3 regions of the Streptomyces sp. NPDC031418 genome follow, and region 2 is predicted to be linked to each of the others. Evidence: predicted binding sites of a transcription regulator. Region 2 holds the regulator's gene; each other region holds the start of a gene.

The links. Region 2 encodes HrcA, which represses chaperone genes, less so after heat shock. Its sites were predicted from a motif close to TTNGCACTCNGNNNNNCNGAGTGCNAA; they were not measured.
Region 1: groES (co-chaperone GroES) is a predicted target of HrcA. The motif match lies at 2,850-2,876, and genes of this name have one in related genera.
Region 3: groL (chaperonin GroEL) is a predicted target of HrcA. The motif match lies at 2,433-2,459, and genes of this name have one in related genera.

What each region holds. Positions count from the first base shown of each region.
Region 1 is NZ_JBVIJC010000015.1:97,740-104,120, forward strand. It holds gene ACZ5CZ_RS23155 (THUMP-like domain-containing protein) at 1-920, opposite strand, end outside; gene ACZ5CZ_RS23160 (polysaccharide deacetylase family protein) at 1,012-1,959, shown strand; gene ACZ5CZ_RS23165 (polysaccharide deacetylase family protein) at 1,956-2,783, shown strand; gene groES (co-chaperone GroES) at 3,023-3,331, shown strand; gene groL (chaperonin GroEL) at 3,448-5,073, shown strand; gene ACZ5CZ_RS23180 (ester cyclase) at 5,158-5,865, opposite strand; gene ACZ5CZ_RS23185 (SDR family NAD(P)-dependent oxidoreductase) at 5,966-6,381, opposite strand, start outside.
Region 2 is NZ_JBVIJC010000007.1:44,836-51,216, forward strand. It holds gene ACZ5CZ_RS11120 (SpoIIE family protein phosphatase) at 1-93, shown strand, start outside; gene hemW (radical SAM family heme chaperone HemW) at 121-1,353, shown strand; gene ACZ5CZ_RS11130 (DUF3097 domain-containing protein) at 1,382-2,245, opposite strand; gene ACZ5CZ_RS11135 (MBL fold metallo-hydrolase) at 2,280-3,002, opposite strand; gene hrcA (heat-inducible transcriptional repressor HrcA) at 3,165-4,181, shown strand; gene dnaJ (molecular chaperone DnaJ) at 4,182-5,318, shown strand; gene ACZ5CZ_RS11150 (nitronate monooxygenase) at 5,697-6,381, shown strand, end outside.
Region 3 is NZ_JBVIJC010000018.1:140,284-146,664, forward strand. It holds SAM riboswitch class I at 1-20, shown strand, start outside; gene thrC (threonine synthase) at 39-1,322, shown strand; gene ACZ5CZ_RS26330 (MoaD/ThiS family protein) at 1,319-1,594, shown strand; gene ACZ5CZ_RS26335 (cold-shock protein) at 2,037-2,240, shown strand; gene groL (chaperonin GroEL) at 2,621-4,243, shown strand; gene ACZ5CZ_RS26345 (GlxA family transcriptional regulator) at 4,338-5,309, opposite strand; gene ACZ5CZ_RS26350 (NADP-dependent oxidoreductase) at 5,382-6,338, shown strand.

The DNA of each region.
Region 1 (6,381 bases), on a different contig from region 2:
TCGTCGGCGGTGACGTACGCGATGGTCGCGTCGATCAGTCCGCCGCCGACCTGCTCGGCCACCTCGGCGACCAGGTGCGCGCGGATCACGGCGCCGTCCGGCTCGTACAGATAGCGCCCCACCGGCCGTACCGCGGGATCGGGCAGCCCCCGGCCGAGCAGCGTGCGCGGGCCGGGCAGCAGCGTGGCCCGGACCGTGCCGGGCGCCCCGGTCCCGAACCACAGCACCGCCTCCTTCACATCGCCGCCGTCGGAGATCCACTCCGCCTCGGCCTCGGCGGGCACCGCCTCGTGCGGGATGCCGGGCGCGATCTTCAGCGCGGCGCGGGGCGCCGCCAGGGCCTTGCCGACGGCCCAGGACAGCGGCGGTGAGTACGCCTCCGGGTCGAAGATCCGCCCGCGGCCCCCGCGCCGGGCGGGGTCCACGAACACCGCGTCGTACCCGGTGGTGTCCACCTCCGTGACATCGGCCTCCCGCACCTCGATCAGCCCGGCGAGCCCGAGCGCCTCGGCGTTGGCGCGCGCCGTGGCCGCCGTCACCGGGTCCCGGTCCACGGCCAGCACCCGGATCCCGGCCCGGGCGAGCGCGATCGCGTCCCCGCCGATCCCGCAGCACAGGTCGGCCACCGAGGTGACGCCCAGCTCCTTCAGCCGGGCCGCCCGGTACGCCGCCACGCTCGCGCGCGTCGACTGCTCGACCCCGTTGGGCGTGAAGTACATCCGCTGGGCGTCCGCCGCGCCGAACTTCGCCGCCGCCCGCTGCCGCAGCCGGGCCTGGCCGAGCGCGGCCGACACCAGCTCGGCCGGGTGGTCGCGGCGCAGCCGGGTGGCGACGGCGAGTTCGTCCGCCGGGGCGGTGTCGCGGACCTCGGCGAGGAGGGCACGGCCTTCGGGGGTGAGGAGGAGAGCGAGGTCGTTCACCGGGTCATTGTGGGCCAGTCGGTGGATGGTGCGCGTGCGGTGGGTGGTGTCGGGCGGGGTGGCCGGGTGGGGCCTGGGAGGATCCGGCACCATGCGAGTAGTCGTACAAAACGATAAAAATCGGGCCGGACTGCGATGCGGTCCCCGGGCCCGCGTCCGCCGGACGGCCCTCGGCTGCGCCGCCGCCGCGCTGGCCTCGGCCGCGCTCCTCGCCGGCTGCGCCGGTCCCGACTCCGTCGCCCCCGCGGCCCCCGCCGCCCCCGGCCAGGGCGGCCCTGCCCACGTGCTGTCCCCGAAGGCCCGGCGGGCCGCCGAACATGCCCGGCTGGTCGCCGCCGCCCGGCGCTGGGGGCTGGACGAGGTCCCGCTCACCCCGCCCGCCCCGCCCAGGAAGAAGCCGGAGATCACCGCACGCCCCGGCTTCGAGGTCGACCACCAGGAGGACTGGGACCTGCCCCCGGTCTTCACCACGATCCCGACCCGCGACAAGGTCGTCTTCCTCACGATCGACGACGGCTCGGAGAAGGATCCCCGGTTCCTGAAGATGATGCAGGACCTGAAGATCCCGTACACCGCCTTCCTCAGCAACTACCTGGTGAAGGACGACTACGGCTACTTCCGGAAGATGCAGTCCTCCGGCCACACCCTCAACAACCACACCCTGCACCACCCCTACCTGCCGGGTCTGTCCTACGAGGAGCAGAAGGACGAGATCTGCGGCATGCAGGACATCATGGAGCGGGAGTTCGGCAAGCGCCCGACCGTCTTCCGCCCGCCCTACGGCAACTACAACCAGGACACCCTGCGCGCCGCCAAGGCCTGCGGCATCAGATACGCGCCGATCTGGAACGAGGAGGTCTTCGTCGACCACTGGGAGTTCCGCGAGGACGACCAGCAGTTCCGCAAGGGCGACATCGTCCTGACCCACTTCCGTGGCCGCTCCGACTGGAACGGCACGATGGTCGACGACATGCGCCGCTTCCTGAACCGGATCACGCGCGAGGGCTACGCGGTGGCCCGCCTGGAGGACTACCTGTGAGGCCGCGGCGGGGCCCGGCCGCGGTCCTCGCCGCGGCCCTCCTCGCGGCCGCCCTCCTCGCCGGCTGCGCCCAGTCCGTCGACCCCATCGAACGCCTGGGCAGAAAAGCCGCCCAGGAGGTGCGCCCGCACGGCCCCGCCCCCGACCAGCCGTACCGCCACTGGGGGCTGAGCGAACCGCTCGCCCGGCCCCCCGCACCGCCCGCCGGCCGCCCGCTCGCGGCGCGCCCGGGCGGCCGCGCCACCCCGCCCGTCCTGGACCACGTCCCCACCCGGGACCGGGTCGTCTTCCTCACCTACGACGACGGCGCCGAGCGCGACCCCCGCTTCCTCGCCATGGTCCGCGAACTCCGGCTCCCGGTGAGCCTCTTCCTCACCGACGGCGTCGCCGGCCCCGGCTACCCGCACGTCGCCCGGCTGCACCGGCTCGGCGCCGGCATCGAGAACCGCACCCTGGACCACCGTGCCCTGCGCGGAGTGCCGTACGCCGGCCAGCGCGCCGAGATCTGCGGCCAGCAGAGCCGCCTCGCCGCCCGCCTCGGCGTCCACCCCCGGCTGTTCCGCCCGCCCCACGGCACGTACGACACGGTCACCCTGCGCGCGGCGGCCGACTGCGGCATCTCCGCGATCGTGCTGTGGCGGGCCGTGATGACCCCGGCCGACCTCGTCTACACGCACGGCGAACACCGGCTCGAACCCGGCGACATCGTCCTCGTCGGCCCGGACGGGACGACGGGCCCGTCGCTGCGCCGGCGGACCGCGCGGCTGCTGCGCCGCATCCAGCGACGGGGACTGACGGTCGGACGGCTGGAGGACTACCTCTAGGGCCGGCCCACGGGGGGCGTGCCGCGGTGTGCTCGGCCGGACCTGTGGGGCGACGCGCGGCCGGAATTGGCACTCGGCTTGACCGAGTGCTAATCGCGGTCATAGTCTCGCTCTGGCACTCCCCCCCGGAGAGTGCCAACAAACGCGACGGGCAGGTCCGGCACCCGCGACGACGGATCGACCTGGTCGCCACCTCAGACAGTTAACCCCGTGAGATCTCCGAAGGGGGAGGTCGGATCGTGACGACCGCCAGCTCCAAGGTTGCCATCAAGCCGCTCGAGGACCGCATCGTGGTCCAGCCGCTCGACGCCGAGCAGACCACGGCTTCCGGCCTGGTCATCCCGGACACCGCGAAGGAGAAGCCCCAGGAGGGCGCCGTCCTCGCCGTGGGTCCGGGCCGGTTCGAGAACGGCGAGCGTCTGCCGCTCGACGTCAAGGTCGGCGACGTCGTCCTCTACAGCAAGTACGGCGGCACCGAGGTGAAGTACAACGGCGAGGAGTACCTCGTCCTCTCGGCTCGCGACGTTCTCGCGATCATCGAGAAGTAAGACCACCTCAAGCATTCTGAGCTGCGCCCCTGGCCCCCGCGACCGATAACGAAGCCGGGCGCCCGGGGCGCAGTTCGGTTTTTCACCCACAGATTTCCGAGAGGGCTCCCGCTGTCATGGCGAAGATCCTGAAGTTCGACGAGGACGCCCGTCGCGCCCTCGAGCGCGGCGTCAACAAGCTGGCCGACACGGTGAAGGTGACGATCGGCCCCAAGGGCCGCAACGTCGTCATCGACAAGAAGTTCGGCGCCCCCACCATCACCAACGACGGTGTCACCATCGCCCGTGAGGTGGAGATCGAGGACCCGTACGAGAACCTCGGCGCGCAGCTGGTGAAGGAGGTGGCGACCAAGACCAACGACATCGCGGGTGACGGCACCACCACCGCCACCGTCCTCGCCCAGGCGCTGGTCCGCGAGGGTCTGAAGAACGTCGCCGCCGGTGCCTCCCCGGCCGCCCTGAAGAAGGGCATCGACGCCGCGGTCAAGGCCGTCTCCGACGACCTGCTGGCCACCGCCCGTCCGATCGACGAGAAGTCCGACATCGCCGCCGTCGCCGCGCTGTCCGCCCAGGACCAGCAGGTCGGCGAGCTGATCGCCGAGGCCATGGACAAGGTCGGCAAGGACGGTGTCATCACCGTCGAGGAGTCCAACACCTTCGGTCTGGAGCTGGACTTCACCGAGGGCATGGCCTTCGACAAGGGCTACCTGTCGCCGTACTTCGTCACGGACCAGGAGCGCATGGAGGCCGTCCTCGACGAGCCCTACATCCTGATCAACCAGGGCAAGATCTCCTCCATCCAGGACATGCTGCCGCTGCTGGAGAAGGTCATCCAGGCCGGCGCCTCCAAGCCGCTGCTGATCATCGCCGAGGACGTCGAGGGCGAGGCCCTGTCGACCCTGGTCGTCAACAAGATCCGCGGCACCTTCAACGCCGTCGCGGTGAAGGCCCCCGGCTTCGGCGACCGCCGCAAGGCGATGCTCCAGGACATGGCCGTCCTCACCGGCGCCACCGTCATCTCCGAGGAGGTCGGCCTCAAGCTCGACCAGGCCGGTCTCGACGTGCTCGGCACCGCCCGCCGCGTCACCGTCACCAAGGACGACACCACGATCGTCGACGGCGGCGGCAAGTCCGAGGACGTCACCGGCCGCGTCGCGCAGATCAAGGCCGAGATCGAGAACACCGACTCCGACTGGGACCGCGAGAAGCTCCAGGAGCGCCTCGCGAAGCTGGCCGGCGGCGTGTGCGTGATCAAGGTCGGCGCCGCCACCGAGGTGGAGCTGAAGGAGAAGAAGCACCGTCTGGAGGACGCCATCTCCGCGACCCGCGCCGCGGTCGAGGAGGGCATCGTCTCCGGTGGTGGCTCCGCCCTGGTGCACGCCTCCAAGGTCCTCGAGGGCAACCTCGGCAAGACCGGCGACGAGGCCACCGGTGTCGCGGTCGTCCGCAACGCCGTGGTCGAGCCGCTGCGCTGGATCGGCGAGAACGCCGGCCAGGAGGGCTACGTCATCGTCTCCAAGGTCAAGGACCTGGAGAAGGGGCAGGGCTACAACGCCGCCACCGGCGAGTACGGCGACCTGGTCAAGGCCGGCGTCATCGACCCGGTGAAGGTCACCCGCTCCGCCCTGGAGAACGCCGCCTCCATCGCCTCCCTGCTGCTCACGACCGAGACCCTGGTCGTCGAGAAGAAGGAAGAGGAAGAGCCGGCCGCCGCGGGCCACGGCCACGGCCACGCCCACTGAGCGAACCGGTCACCGCGCGCCCTGTGACGCGCAGACCCTGACGATGGCCCGGTGCCGCCCTTGCGGCGCCGGGCCATCGGCCGTTCACTGCTCCAGCTCGTCCAGCGCGCCGAGCTGCTGCATCAGCCCCAGCTGGTCGTGCTGCCACCACAGCTCGGCGATCTTTCCGCCGGCACCGAACCGGAACAGCGTCATCCCGGTCATGGTGACCTTCCGGCCGGTGGGCGGGATGCCCAGGAAGTCGCCGGTGTGCGTGGCCCGCCAGGTCCACCGCGCACAGGCCCGGTCGCCCTCGGTGAACACGTCCTCGAGCGACCAGGTGAAGTCGAAGGCGCCCCGCCACATCCGGAACTCGCTGCGGACGTTGTCCAGCCCGATGGTGTCCTGCGGGTTCACCGGGTCATGGCTGTGGATGTCCTCCTCCAGCAGGTCGTTGAACGGAGCCAGCTCGCCGGCCCGCTCCAACGCGGCGAAGAACCTGCGGACGGCGTCCTCCGCCAGCCGCTCGTCCCGTACGACGTCCAGGTCGACGAAGGTCGGCATCTCGTCGCACAGCGCGACCATCCCCTCGAAGATCCGGTCGGTCTCCGGCAGGTTCGAGTTCCGCATCGCCTCCTCGTAGGAGGAGAACTCCACCACTTCCACGATGTGCGACGCGTCCGAGCGGTCCTTGCCGACCAGCGCGTGCCGCGCCGTCCGCTTCCCCTTGGTCTGCTCGACCCAGTCGTCCATGAGCCGGTTCATCTCGTCCAGCCGGCTCGTCCTGCACTCGATGAGCTGTACGAAGGTCATGACGCCGCCTCCCGGCCCCCCTGGCCCGGTTTCCGTCAGGCCCATCTTCCCACCGGGGCGACGGCGCCACCCGTTCACCGACGGGTGCGGCCCTCGGGCACTACTGCGGCCCGTACTTGCGCCCCGTCTTCGAGGTGACCCCGCCGAGCAGCCCCCGGGGCGCCACCTTCACCAGGCCCATAAGCGCCTTGTACCGGGGGTCCGGGATGGACAGCGTCCGGCCCCGCGCGAGATCGGCGAGCGCCGCGGCGACCAGCTTGTCGGCGTCCAGCCACAGCCAGCCCGGGATGTTGTCCGTGCCCATCCCGGCCCGCTGGTGGAACTCCGTGCGCACGAAGCCCGGGCACAGCGCCATCAGCCGCACCCCGCTGCCCGCCAGGTCCCGCGCCGCGCCCTGGGTGAACTGCACGACCCACGACTTGGAGGCGCCATAGGTCCCCCGGGGCACGAAGGCCGCCACCGAGGCGACGTTGACGACCCCGCCCCGGCCGCGCTCCCGCATCCCCTCGACCGCCG
Region 2 (6,381 bases):
ATCGCCGAAAGGATCCGCCGCCTGGTGCACGACTTCGGCGAGGGCACTCTGCCCGAGGACGACCTCGCCCTGCTGGTGCTCCAGGCGGAGTGACCGCCCGGGTGCTGGACAATGGAAGACATGCCTTCCGCACTCCCCGACGGCGAGCCCGTCCCCGCCGACGGCGCGCTGCCCGCGTCCGCGCTCGCCGGGGCCGCAGACCGCCCGCTCGGCTTCTATCTGCACGTCCCCTACTGCGCCACCCGCTGCGGCTACTGCGACTTCAACACCTACACCGCGACCGAGCTGCGCGGCACCGCAGGTGTGCTCGCCTCCCGCGACAACTACGCCGACACGCTGATCGACGAGATCCGGCTGGCCCGCAAGGTGCTCGGCGACGACCCGCGCGAGGTCCGCACGGTCTTCGTCGGCGGCGGTACGCCCACCCTGCTGGCCGCCGGCGACCTGGTCCGCATGCTGGGCGCGATCCGGGACGAGTTCGGGCTGGCGGCGGACGCGGAGATCACGACCGAGGCGAACCCGGAGTCGGTCGACCCCGGGTATCTGTCGGCCCTGCGGGAGGGCGGCTTCAACCGGATCTCCTTCGGCATGCAGAGCGCGCGGCAGCACGTGCTGAAGGTGCTGGACCGCACCCACACCCCCGGCCGCCCCGAGGCCTGTGTGGCGGAGGCGCGTGCGGCGGGCTTCGCGCACGTCAACCTCGATCTGATCTACGGCACACCGGGGGAGAGCGACGAGGACTGGCGGGCCTCGCTGGAGGCCGCCCTGGGCGCGGGCCCGGACCACGTCAGCGCGTACGCGCTCATCGTGGAGGAGGGCACCCAGCTGGCCCGCCGGATCCGCCGGGGCGAGATCCCGGCGACCGACGACGACGTGCACGCCGACCGCTATCTGATCGCCGAGGAGATCCTGTCCGGGGCGGGCTTCGACTGGTACGAGGTCTCCAACTGGGCCACCTCCGAGGCGGCCCGCTGTCTGCACAACGAGCTGTACTGGCGGGGCGCCGACTGGTGGGGCGCCGGTCCCGGCGCGCACTCGCACGTGGGCGGGGTGCGCTGGTGGAACGTCAAGCACCCGGGGGCGTACGCGGCGGCCCTGGCCGCCGGCCGGTCACCGGGCGCGGGGCGCGAGGTCCTGTCGGACGAGGACCGGCGGGTGGAGCGGATCCTGCTGGAACTGCGGCTGCGCGAGGGCGTGCCGCTGGCGCTGCTGAAGCACGAGGGCCTCGCGGCCTCCCGGCGGGCGCTGGCGGACGGACTCCTCCAGCAGGGGCCGTACGACGCCGGGCGGGCCGTACTGACGCTGCGTGGACGGCTGCTGGCGGACGCGGTGGTCAGGGACCTGGTGGACTGACCGCCCGGCCCGGGGGTCGGTGCGCCGCTCAGCCCACGGTCACATGGTCGATGAGGCGCTCGACGCACCCCAGCAGCTCCGGTTCCAGGTCCTTGTAGGAACCCACCCGCTTCAGGATCGCCTGCCACACCGCCCCGGTGTTCTCCGCCGGCCAGCCCAGCGCCCGGCACACCCCGGTCTTCCAGTCCTGGCCGTGCGGGACCTTCGGCCAGCCCGGGATGCCCAGGGACGATGGCTTCACCGCCTCCCAGATGTCGATGTACGGGTGGCCGACGACCAGCGCGTGCTCGCTCGTCACCGACTCGGCGATGCGCCACTCCTTGGTGCCCGGCACCAGGTGGTCCACCAGGACGCCCAGGCGCGCGTCCGGGCCGGGGGCGAAGTCGGCGACGATCGACGGCAGGTCGTCCACGCCCTCCAGGTACTCCACGACCACGCCCTCGATGCGCAGGTCGTCGCCCCAGACCTTCTCGACCAGCTCGGCGTCGTGCCGGCCCTCGACGTAGATGCGCCCGGCGCGGGCCACGCGCGCGCGTGCGCCGGGTACGGCGACCGAGCCGGAGGCGGTACGGGAAGGCCGTACCGGGGCCGCGGCGGACGGCCGTACGAGGGTCACCACCCGGCCCTCCAGCAGGAAGCCGCGCGGCTCCAGCGGGAACACCCGGTGCTTGCCGAAGCGGTCCTCCAGGGTGACCGTGCCCGCCTCGCAGCGGATCACCGCCCCGCAGAAGCCGGTGCCGGGCTCCTCCACCACCAGACCGGGCTCGGCCGGCACCTCCGGCGCGGGCTGCTGCTTCTTCCACGGAGGGGTCAGGTCGGCGGAGTACAGACGGCGGTGTGGGCCCGAAGGGCCCTCGTTGGAGGGGCGGTGGCGGGAGACGGGCGGGCGCATTCGGATGACGATAGGAGAAGCGTTGCGGTGATGCTCACGACACGCCGAAGCGGGCCGCCAGGGCGTCCCGTTGGCGACGGACGAAGGCCGCGTCCACCACCGCTCCGTGACCGGGGACGTACAGCGCGTCCTCACCGCCCAGGGCGAGCAGCCGGTCCAGCGCGTCCGGCCAGCGGGACGGCACCGCGTCCGGGCCCGCCTGGGGCTCGCCGGACTCCTCGACCAGGTCACCGCAGAAGACCACCTCCGGCGCCCCGGGGACCAGCACCACGAGGTCGTGCGCGGTGTGACCCGGGCCCACGTTGGCCAGCAGCGCCTGGTGCCCGCCGCCCAGGTCGAGGGTCCACTCGCCGGAGACCAGGTGGCGCGGCGGGGCCAGGGCGTCCGCCGCCTCGGCCGCGTCGGCGGCCGGCAGGCCGTTGCCGACCGCGTCCGCGCGCAGCTCCCCGCGCCCACGCGTCAGGGCCGCGTCCATGCCCACCGCCGCGTACACCTCGGCCCCGGCGAACGCGGGAGCGCCGAAGACGTGGTCGAAGTGGGGATGGGTGAGCGCGAGATGGGTCACACGGTGGCCGGCCAGTTCCCGCGCCTCGCCGTGCAGCCGGGCGCCCTCGGCCAGGCTCGAACCGGCGTCCACCATCAGCGCCGTGTCCGCCCCGAGGACCAGGCCCGCCGTACAGTCCCAGCCCGGCAGCCGGCACCGCCCGACCCGGTCGGTCAGCCGCTGCCAGCCCTGCTCTTCCCAAGCCACCGTCATACCGCGACGCTAGCTCCACGAGCGGTCCCGACGGCACCGACCTTGCCCAGGCCGTACCCGACAGCCGTACACTGGGCCGGGGAAGGCTGGCACTCACATGGGAAGAGTGCCAGGCCGACGGCGAGGGACCCGAGGGGACGACGTGCTGGAGGTGCGCGCGCAATGCTGAGTGAACGCAGGCTTCAGGTACTGCGCGCGATCGTCCAGGACTACGTCGGGACCGAGGAACCGGTCGGCTCCAAGGCCCTGACCGAGCGGCACAACCTCGGAGTGTCCCCGGCGACCGTCCGCAACGACATGGCGGCCCTGGAGGACGAGGGGTTCATCGCGCAGCCGCACACCAGTGCGGGGCGGATCCCCACGGACAAGGGCTACCGGCTGTTCGTCGACAAGCTGGCGGGCGTCAAGCCGATGACCCCGCCCGAGCGGCGGGCGATCCAGAACTTCCTGGAGGGCGCCGTCGACCTCGACGACGTGGTGGCCCGGACCGTGCGGCTGCTCGCGCAGCTCACACGGCAGGTCGCCGTCGTGCAGTACCCGTCGCTGACCCGGTCCACCGTCCGGCACGTGGAGCTGCTCTCGCTCGCTCCCGCGCGTGTGATGCTCGTGCTGATCACGGACACCGGACGGGTCGAGCAGCGGATGGTCGACTGCCCGGCGCCGTTCGGGGAGGCCTCGCTCGCGGATCTGCGGGCCCGGCTGAACAGCAAGGTCGCCGGCCGCCGGTTCGCGGACGTGCCGAAGCTGGTCGAGGATCTGCCGGAGGCCTTCGAGGCCGAGGACCGCGGTACTGTCTCCGCGGTGCTCTCCACCCTGCTGGAGACCCTCGTCGAGCAGAACGAGGAGCGGCTGATGATCGGCGGTACCGCCAATCTCACCCGCTTCGGACATGACTTCCCCCTCACGATCCGGCCCGTCCTGGAGGCACTGGAGGAGCAGGTCGTGCTCCTCAAGCTCCTCGGCGAGGCGAAGGATCCGGGCGTGACCGTGCGTATCGGGCACGAGAACGCCCATGAAGGACTCAACTCCACGTCCGTGGTGTCGGTCGGCTACGGTTCGGGCGGCGAGGCGGTTGCCAAGCTCGGCGTGGTCGGACCGACACGCATGGACTACCCGGGAACGATGGGAGCGGTACGCGCAGTGGCACGGTACGTCGGACAGATCCTGGCGGAGTCGTAAGTGGCCACGGACTACTACGCCGTTCTCGGCGTGCGCCGCGACGCGTCGCAGGATGAGATCAAGAAGGCGTTCCGTCGGCTCGCGCGCGAGCTGCACCCGGACGTCAACCCCGATCCGAAGACCCAGGAGCGGTTCAAGGAGATCAACGCCGCTTACGAGGTGCTGTCGGACCCGCAGAAGAAGCAGGTCTACGACCTCGGCGGCGACCCGCTCTCGCAGTCGGGCGGGGCCGGCGCTGGCGGCTTCGGCGCCGGCGGCTTCGGCAACTTCTCCGACATCATGGACGCGTTCTTCGGTACGGCCTCGCAGCGCGGGCCGCGTTCGCGCACCCGGCGCGGCCAGGACGCCATGATCCGGATCGAGGTCGAGCTGGACGAGGCGGCCTTCGGGACCACCAAGGACATCCAGGTCGACACCGCGGTCGTCTGCAACACGTGCAGCGGCGAGGGCGCGGCGCCGGGCACCACCGCCCAGACATGTGACATGTGCCGGGGCCGTGGTGAGGTCTCGCAGGTCACCCGGTCCTTCCTGGGCCAGGTCATGACCTCCCGGCCCTGCCCCCAGTGCCAGGGCTTCGGCACCGTCGTGCCGACCCCGTGCCCGGAGTGCGCCGGCGACGGCCGGGTCCGCTCCCGGCGCACGCTCACCGTCAAGATCCCCGCGGGTGTCGACAACGGCACGCGGATCCAGCTCGCCGGTGAGGGCGAGGTCGGGCCGGGCGGCGGTCCGGCCGGCGATCTGTACGTGGAGATCCACGAGCTGCCGCACCCGATGTTCCAGCGGCGCGGCGACGACCTGCACTGCACGGTCACCCTCCCGATGACGGCGGCGGCGCTCGGCACCAAGGTGCCGCTGGAGACGCTGGACGGCATGGAGGAGGTCGACATCCGGCCGGGCACCCAGTCCGGGCAGTCGATTCCGCTGCACAACCGCGGTGTCACGCATCTGCGCGGCGGCGGCCGGGGCGACCTGGTCGTGCACGTCGAGGTGCAGACCCCGACCAAGCTGGACCCCGAGCAGGAGCGGCTGCTGCGCGAGCTGGCCGCGCTGCGCGGCGAGGAGCGCCCGCAGGGCCAGTTCCAGCCGGGTCAGCAGGGGCTGTTCTCGCGGCTGAAGGATGCGTTCAACGGCCGCTGACGGGAGCTGCCGGGCGGCCGGGGGTCCGGGGGTTGCCCCCCGGGCAGGCATAGTCAGCCGGGTCAGCAGGGGCTGTTTTCGCGGCTGAAGGATGCGTTCAACGGGCGCTGACGGGCGCTGACGGGAGCTGCCGGGCGGCCGGGGGTCCGGGGGCTGCCCCCCGGGCAGGCATAGTCAGCCGGGTCAGCAGGGGCTGTTTTCGCGGCTGAAGGATGCGTTCAACGGGCGCTGACGGACGCGGTCGTCGGCCGCTGATCCGGTGCCGGGGGCGGGGGTGAAGTGGCCCGCGAAAGTGGGCCTTCGGCCCCCTATGCCCCCGGCCTATGCCGTCGGATGCCCCGATTCGGAACTGTTCGAAGGACGTGACAACATGCGGTCATGTCCTCCGCGCTGACCGATCTCCTGCCCCACCCGATCGTGCAGGCCCCCATGGCGGGCGGTGTCTCCCTCCCGCGGCTCGCCGCCGCCGTTTCCGAGGCCGGCGGGCTCGGCTTCCTCGCCGCCGGCTACAAGACCGCCGACGGGATGTACCAGGAGATCAAGCAGCTGCGCGGGCTCACCGGCCGCCCCTTCGGCGTGAACGTGTTCATGCCGCAGCCGGAGTACGCGGAGTCCGGCGCGGTGGAGGTCTACGCCCATCAGCTCGCCGGTGAGGCCGCCTGGTACGAGACCGAGCTGGGCGACCCCGACAGCGGACGGGACGACGGCTACGACGCCAAGCTCGCCGTCCTCCTCGACAACCCGGTGCCGGTGGTCTCCTTCCACTTCGGCGTACCCGGCGAGGAGACGCTCGAGCGGCTGCGCCGGGCCGGCACCGTCACCCTGGTCACCGCCACCACCGTGGAGGAGGCCCGCGCGGTCGAGCGGGCCGGGGCGGACGCGGTGATCGCGCAGGGCGTGGAGGCCGGCGGTCACCAGGGCACGCACCGGGATCTGACGGAGAACGACGCCTCCGGCATCGGAGTGCTGTCCCTCGTCACCCAGATCCGCGAGGCCGTGCGCCTCCCGGTCGTCGCCGCCGGCGGCATCATGCGCGGCAGCCAGATCGCCGCCGTCCTCGCGG
Region 3 (6,381 bases), on a different contig from region 2:
CGCCGTGAGGAAGATGAGGAGAAAGGGCCTCGCCTCACATGGCTGCGCAGACAGTTGAAACCCCCCTTGACTCCGCCGTCGACCTCGGTCCGGCCTCGGCCCTGAGCTGTCGCGAGTGCGGTCACCGCGTTCCGCTCGGCCCGGTCTTCGCCTGCGAGGAGTGTTTCGGCCCGCTGGAGATCGCCTACGACTTCTCCGGCCACGACCCCGAGGAACTGCGCCGGACGATCGAGTCGGGCCCCGCGAACATCTGGCGGTACGCGCCGCTGCTGCCCGTCCCCGCCGACGTGGCCGACAAGCCGAACCTCAACCCCGGCTGGACCAAGCTCGTCAAGGCGGACAACCTCGCCGGTGAGCTGGGCGTGACCGGCGGTCTGTACGTGAAGGACGACTCCGGCAACCCGACGCACTCCTTCAAGGACCGGGTCGTCGCCCAGGCCCTGGAGGCGGCGCGCGCCTTCGGCTTCACCACCCTGTCCTGCTCCTCGACCGGCAACCTGGCCGGTGCCGTCGGCGCCGCCGCCGCCCGGGCCGGCTTCCGCTCGTGCGTGTTCATCCCGCACGACCTGGAGCAGGGCAAGGTCGTCATGGCCGCGGTCTACGGCGGCGAGCTGGTCGGCATCGAGGGCAACTACGACGATGTGAACCGCTTCTGCTCCGAGCTGATCGGCGACCCGGCCGGCGAGGGCTGGGGCTTCGTCAATGTCAACCTGCGCCCGTACTACGCCGAGGGCTCCAAGACGCTCGCGTACGAGATCTGCGAGCAGCTCGGCTGGCGGCTGCCCGACCAGATCGTGGTGCCGATCGCCTCCGGCTCCCAGCTCACCAAGATCGACAAGGGGCTCCAGGAGCTGATCAAGCTCGGCCTGGTGGAGGACCGGCCGTACAAGATCTTCGGCGCCCAGGCGGAGGGCTGCTCCCCGGTGTCGACCGCCTTCAAGGCCGGGCACGACGTCGTACGGCCGCAGAAGCCGAACACGATCGCCAAGTCCCTCGCCATCGGCAACCCGGCCGACGGGCCGTACGTCCTGGACATCGCCCGGCGCACCGGCGGTGCGGTGGAGGACGTCACGGACGAGGAGGTCGTGGACGCCATCAAGCTGCTGGCCCGCACGGAGGGCATCTTCGCGGAGACGGCGGGCGGGGTGACCGTCGGCGTCACCCGCAAGCTGCTCAAGCAGGGCCTGCTGGACCCGGCGAAGACCACGGTCGTGCTGAACACCGGCGACGGCCTGAAGACCCTGGACGCGGTGGCCGGCACCGGCCTGACCGCGACCATCCGCCCCACCCTGGACTCCTTCCGAGAGGCTGGCCTCGCATGAGCGTGACCGTTCGCATCCCCACCATCCTGCGCACCTACACCGGAGGTCAGGCCGAGGTGCCCGCCGAGGGGGCGACCCTCGCCGAGGTCATCGCGGACCTGGAGAAGAACCACACGGGCATCGCCGCCCGCGTCCTGGACGACCAGGGCAAGCTGCGCCGGTTCGTGAACGTGTACGTCAACGACGACGACGTCCGCTTCGAGCAGGGGCTGGAGACGGCCACCCCGGACGGCGCGGGCATCTCCATCATCCCGGCGGTCGCCGGCGGCTGAGCATTAACCCGGTAACCGACGGTAGCCGGGATTACCGAGCGTTTATCGAATGGCCCCTTCCGCGATAGAAGCGGAGGGGGCCATTCAGTGTGATTGAGCGCGATAGAGTTGGGGAACCGGGTTGCGGGCCTACGGGTCGCGGGCCCTGGAATGGTGCCGCCCGCACGACAAGAAGTAGCCAAAGTGTGCGTGTTTTATGCGGCTTTCGTTCCCTTTGTGGAGCCCGACTTGCCCTGAATTCTCCCTGATTCTTGGCACATTCCGGATCGGGTGCGTCCAGATTTCTCGTCCGATTGACCTGTTGCAGACGGCAGTTGGACAGATACATTCAGCCGCGGTCGACGCGTTCCGGCGCACGCCCCCGACCGATTTGGGGGGTGAGGTCTGACCCGGGTCCGCGAAGTGTGGATCTGTGCAAGGGCCAGTAATAGGGGAGTTAGGCATGGCTCAGGGCACCGTCAAGTGGTTCAACGCGGAGAAGGGGTACGGCTTCATCGCGGTCGACGGTGGTGCGGACGTCTTCGTCCACTACAGCGCGATTCAGATGGACGGCTACCGCACCCTGGAAGAGGGCCAGCGGGTCGAGTTCGAGATCTCGCAGGGCCAGAAGGGTCCGCAGGCCGACATGGTTCGCGTCACCGCCTGAACGTAAAGCAAGCGTTCTTCGCCGAAGGGCCCGCACCTCCCGGGGTGCGGGCCCTTCGGCGTGCCTGTGCCTGTGCCTGTGCCTGTGCCTGTGCCTGTGCCTGCGTCTGCGCTTGCGCGCGTGCCCGTGCCCCGGCGGCCGCATGCGCCCGTTCGCCCGGGGCGGAGACTCCCCGCCGGACCGTGGGAGGCGCTTGCACTCGACCATGCCGAGTGCTAATCATTGGCGTTAGCACTCTGAAGGTGAGAGTGACAAAGAAGGACCGGGTCGGTGAGGCCGCGGACCGGGTGGGGCAAGGAACCACTGGTCGGCTGGCCGTCCGTCGCGGGCGCGGGCGCGGTCCGAAGGAATCACCCCCAGTCCTGGAGGGACCACTTCACATGGCCAAGATCATCGCGTTCGACGAGGAGGCGCGGCGCGGCCTCGAGCGCGGCATGAACCAGCTCGCGGACGCCGTCAAGGTGACGCTCGGCCCCAAGGGTCGCAACGTCGTCCTCGAGAAGAAGTGGGGCGCCCCCACGATCACCAACGATGGTGTCTCCATCGCCAAGGAGATCGAGCTCGAGGACCCGTACGAGAAGATCGGCGCCGAGCTGGTCAAGGAAGTCGCCAAGAAGACGGACGACGTCGCCGGTGACGGTACGACCACCGCGACCGTTCTCGCCCAGGCCCTGGTCAAGGAAGGCCTGCGCAACGTCGCGGCCGGCGCCAACCCGATGGCTCTGAAGCGCGGTATCGAGAAGGCCGTCGAGGCCGTCTCCGCCGCCCTCCTGGAGCAGGCGAAGGACGTCGAGACCAAGGAGCAGATCGCCTCCACCGCGTCCATCTCCGCCGCCGACACCCAGATCGGCGAGCTGATCGCCGAGGCCATGGACAAGGTCGGCAAGGAAGGCGTCATCACCGTCGAGGAGAGCAACACCTTCGGTCTGGAGCTGGAGCTCACCGAGGGTATGCGCTTCGACAAGGGCTACATCTCCGCCTACTTCGCGACCGACATGGAGCGCATGGAGGCGGTGCTCGAGGACCCGTACATCCTCATCGCCAACTCCAAGATCTCCTCGGTCAAGGACCTGCTCCCGCTCCTGGAGAAGGTCATGCAGTCGGGCAAGCCGCTGCTGATCATCGCCGAGGACGTCGAGGGCGAGGCCCTGTCGACCCTGGTCGTCAACAAGATCCGCGGCACCTTCAAGTCCGTCGCCGTCAAGGCCCCGGGCTTCGGCGACCGCCGCAAGGCCATGCTCGGCGACATCGCCATCCTCACGGGCGGCGAGGTCATCTCCGAGGAGGTCGGCCTCAAGCTGGAGAACGCCACGCTGGACCTGCTGGGCAAGGCCCGCAAGGTCGTCATCACCAAGGACGAGACCACGATCGTCGACGGTGCCGGCGCCAGCGAGCAGGTCGCGGGCCGCGTGAACCAGATCCGCGCCGAGATCGAGAACAGCGACTCGGACTACGACCGCGAGAAGCTCCAGGAGCGCCTGGCCAAGCTCGCGGGCGGCGTGGCCGTCATCAAGGCCGGTGCCGCCACCGAGGTGGAGCTCAAGGAGCGCAAGCACCGCATCGAGGACGCCGTCCGCAACGCGAAGGCCGCCGTCGAGGAGGGCATCGTCGCCGGTGGTGGCGTGGCCCTGCTCCAGGCCTCCCAGGTCTTCGAGAAGCTGGAGCTCGAGGGTGACGAGGCGACCGGCGCCAACGCCGTGCGCATCGCGCTCGAGGCCCCGCTGAAGCAGATCGCCGTCAACGCCGGCCTCGAGGGCGGTGTCGTGGTGGAGAAGGTGCGCAACCTGACCCCGGGCCACGGCCTGAACGCCGCGACCGGTGAGTACGTCGACCTGGTCGCCGAGGGCATCATCGACCCGGCGAAGGTGACCCGTTCCGCGCTCCAGAACGCCGCCTCCATCGCCGCGCTGTTCCTCACCACCGAGGCCGTCATCGCCGACAAGCCGGAGAAGGCCGCTGCGCCGGCCGGCGGCGGCATGCCGGGCGGTGACATGGACTTCTGATCCCCCGCGGATCATCTGTCCTTCTCCGAGGGCGGTACCACCGGCTTCCCGGCCGGGGGTACCGCCCTCGGGCGTTCCCCCGGGCCGCCCCCGCTCAACAACCGGCCGCGGCCCGGAAGGTACGGCGGTACGCCTGCGGCGACACCCCGATCGCGGCGTGCAGATGCTGCCGCAGCGAGGCGGGCGTCCCGAACCCGGCCTTCCCGGCGATCTGCTCGACGGGCAGGTCGCTGGACTCCAGCAGTTCCCGCGCCCGCAGCACCCGCTGCTGGATCAGCCACCGCCCCGGGCTCATCCCCACCTCGTCCTGGAACCGGCGGGCGAACGTCCGCAGGCTCATCCGGGCGTGCCCGGCGAGGTCGGCCAGCGTCAGCGGCTCGTCCAGCCGCCGCAGCGCCCACTCGCGGGTCGCCGCGGTTCCGGCCGCGGACGGCTCCGGCACCGGCTGTTCGATGTACTGCGCCTGCCCGCCGTCCCGCCACGGCGGCACCACGCACCGGCGCGCGACCCGGTTCGCCACCTCGCTGCCGTGGTCCTTGCGGACGAGGTGCAGGCACACATCCACGCCGGACGCGGCCCCGGCCGAGGTGAGGATGTCGCCGTCGTCGATGAACAGCACGTCTGCGTCCAGGTTCACCTGGGGAAACGCCTTGCGGAAGCGGTCCGCCAGCCGCCAGTGGGTGGTCGCCGTACGGCCGTCGAGCAGCCCGGCCGCGGCGAGCGTGAAGGCGCCGGTGCAGATGGACACGATCCGCGCCCCGGCCGGGACCAGAGCGAGCGCGTCCGCGACGGCGTCCGGCAGCCGCACCGTGTCGGGTGCCGAGGTGTACGGCGGGACGACCACCGTGTCCGCGGTGGCCAGGGCGTCCGGCCCGTGGTCGGGAGTGATCCGGAAGTCCGCAGACGTCCGCACCGGTCGGCCGTCGGCCGTGCAGGTCACCACCTCGTAGCGGCCTTCCGCGGTGCCGAAGACGCGCTGCGGGATCCCGAGTTCGAACGGATAGACCCCGTCCAGCGCGAGCACGACGACACGATGGGCAGCAGATGGGGACGGCGACGGCGACATGGCACGATCCTATCGATAGTTGTCATTCCTGCCACTCCTGCCGAGGTGTCCGTCCGCCGCAGACTGGGCCGCATGAACGACATCACCACCATGCGTGCGATCAGCCAGGACGTCATCGGCGGCCCCGAGGTGCTCAAGGAGGTCCGGCTGCCCCGGCCGACGCCCGGCCCCGGGGAGATCCTCGTCCGGGTGCGCGCCGCCGGGCTCAATCCCACCGACTGGAAGCACAGCAGCGTGCCCGGGCTGTTCCTCGGCGAGCCGCCGTTCGTCCTCGGCTGGGACGTCTCCGGCGAGGTCGCGGCGACCGGTCCCGGCGTCACCCTCTTCAAGCCGGGCGACGAGGTCTTCGGCATGCTGCCGTACCCCTACGGGGCGGGCTCGCACGCCGAGTACGTCACCGGCCCGGCCCGCGCCTTCGCGCCCAAGCCGGCCGAGCTGGACCATGTCCGGGCCGGTGCCCTGCCCCTCGCCGCGCTCACCGCCTGGCAGGCCCTGATCGACACCGCGCACCTCGAAGCCGGACAGCGGGTGCTGATCCACGCGGCCGCCGGGGGCGTCGGCCACCTCGCCGTCCAGATCGCCAAGGCGCACGGCGCGTACGTCATCGGTACCGCGAGCGCCCCCAAGCACGACTTCGTCCGCGCGCTGGGCGCCGACGAGGTCGTCGACTACCGCACCACGGACCCCGCCGAGGCCGTCCGCGACGCCGACATCGTCCTCGACGCCCAGGGCAACGACCACGCCCTCCACTCCCTGCGCAGCCTGCGCCCGGGCGGCATCCTGGTCTCCCTCCGCCTGGACGACGCCATCCCGGCGCTCCTCCAGGAGGCGACCCGGCTCGGCGTCCGCGCGGAGGTCATGCTGGTCCAGCACGACCACACCGGCATGAAGGCCATCGCCCACCTCGCCGCCGAGGGCCGCCTGCGCCCCGAGATCGCGGCCACCTTCGAACTGGCGGACGCGGCAAAGGCCCACGCCCTGGGCGACACGGGCCGCACGACGGGCAAGCTGGTGCTGACGGTGCGGTGACCGGGCTGGTCCGCTCCGAGCAGTAATCCCGTTGTTCCACTGC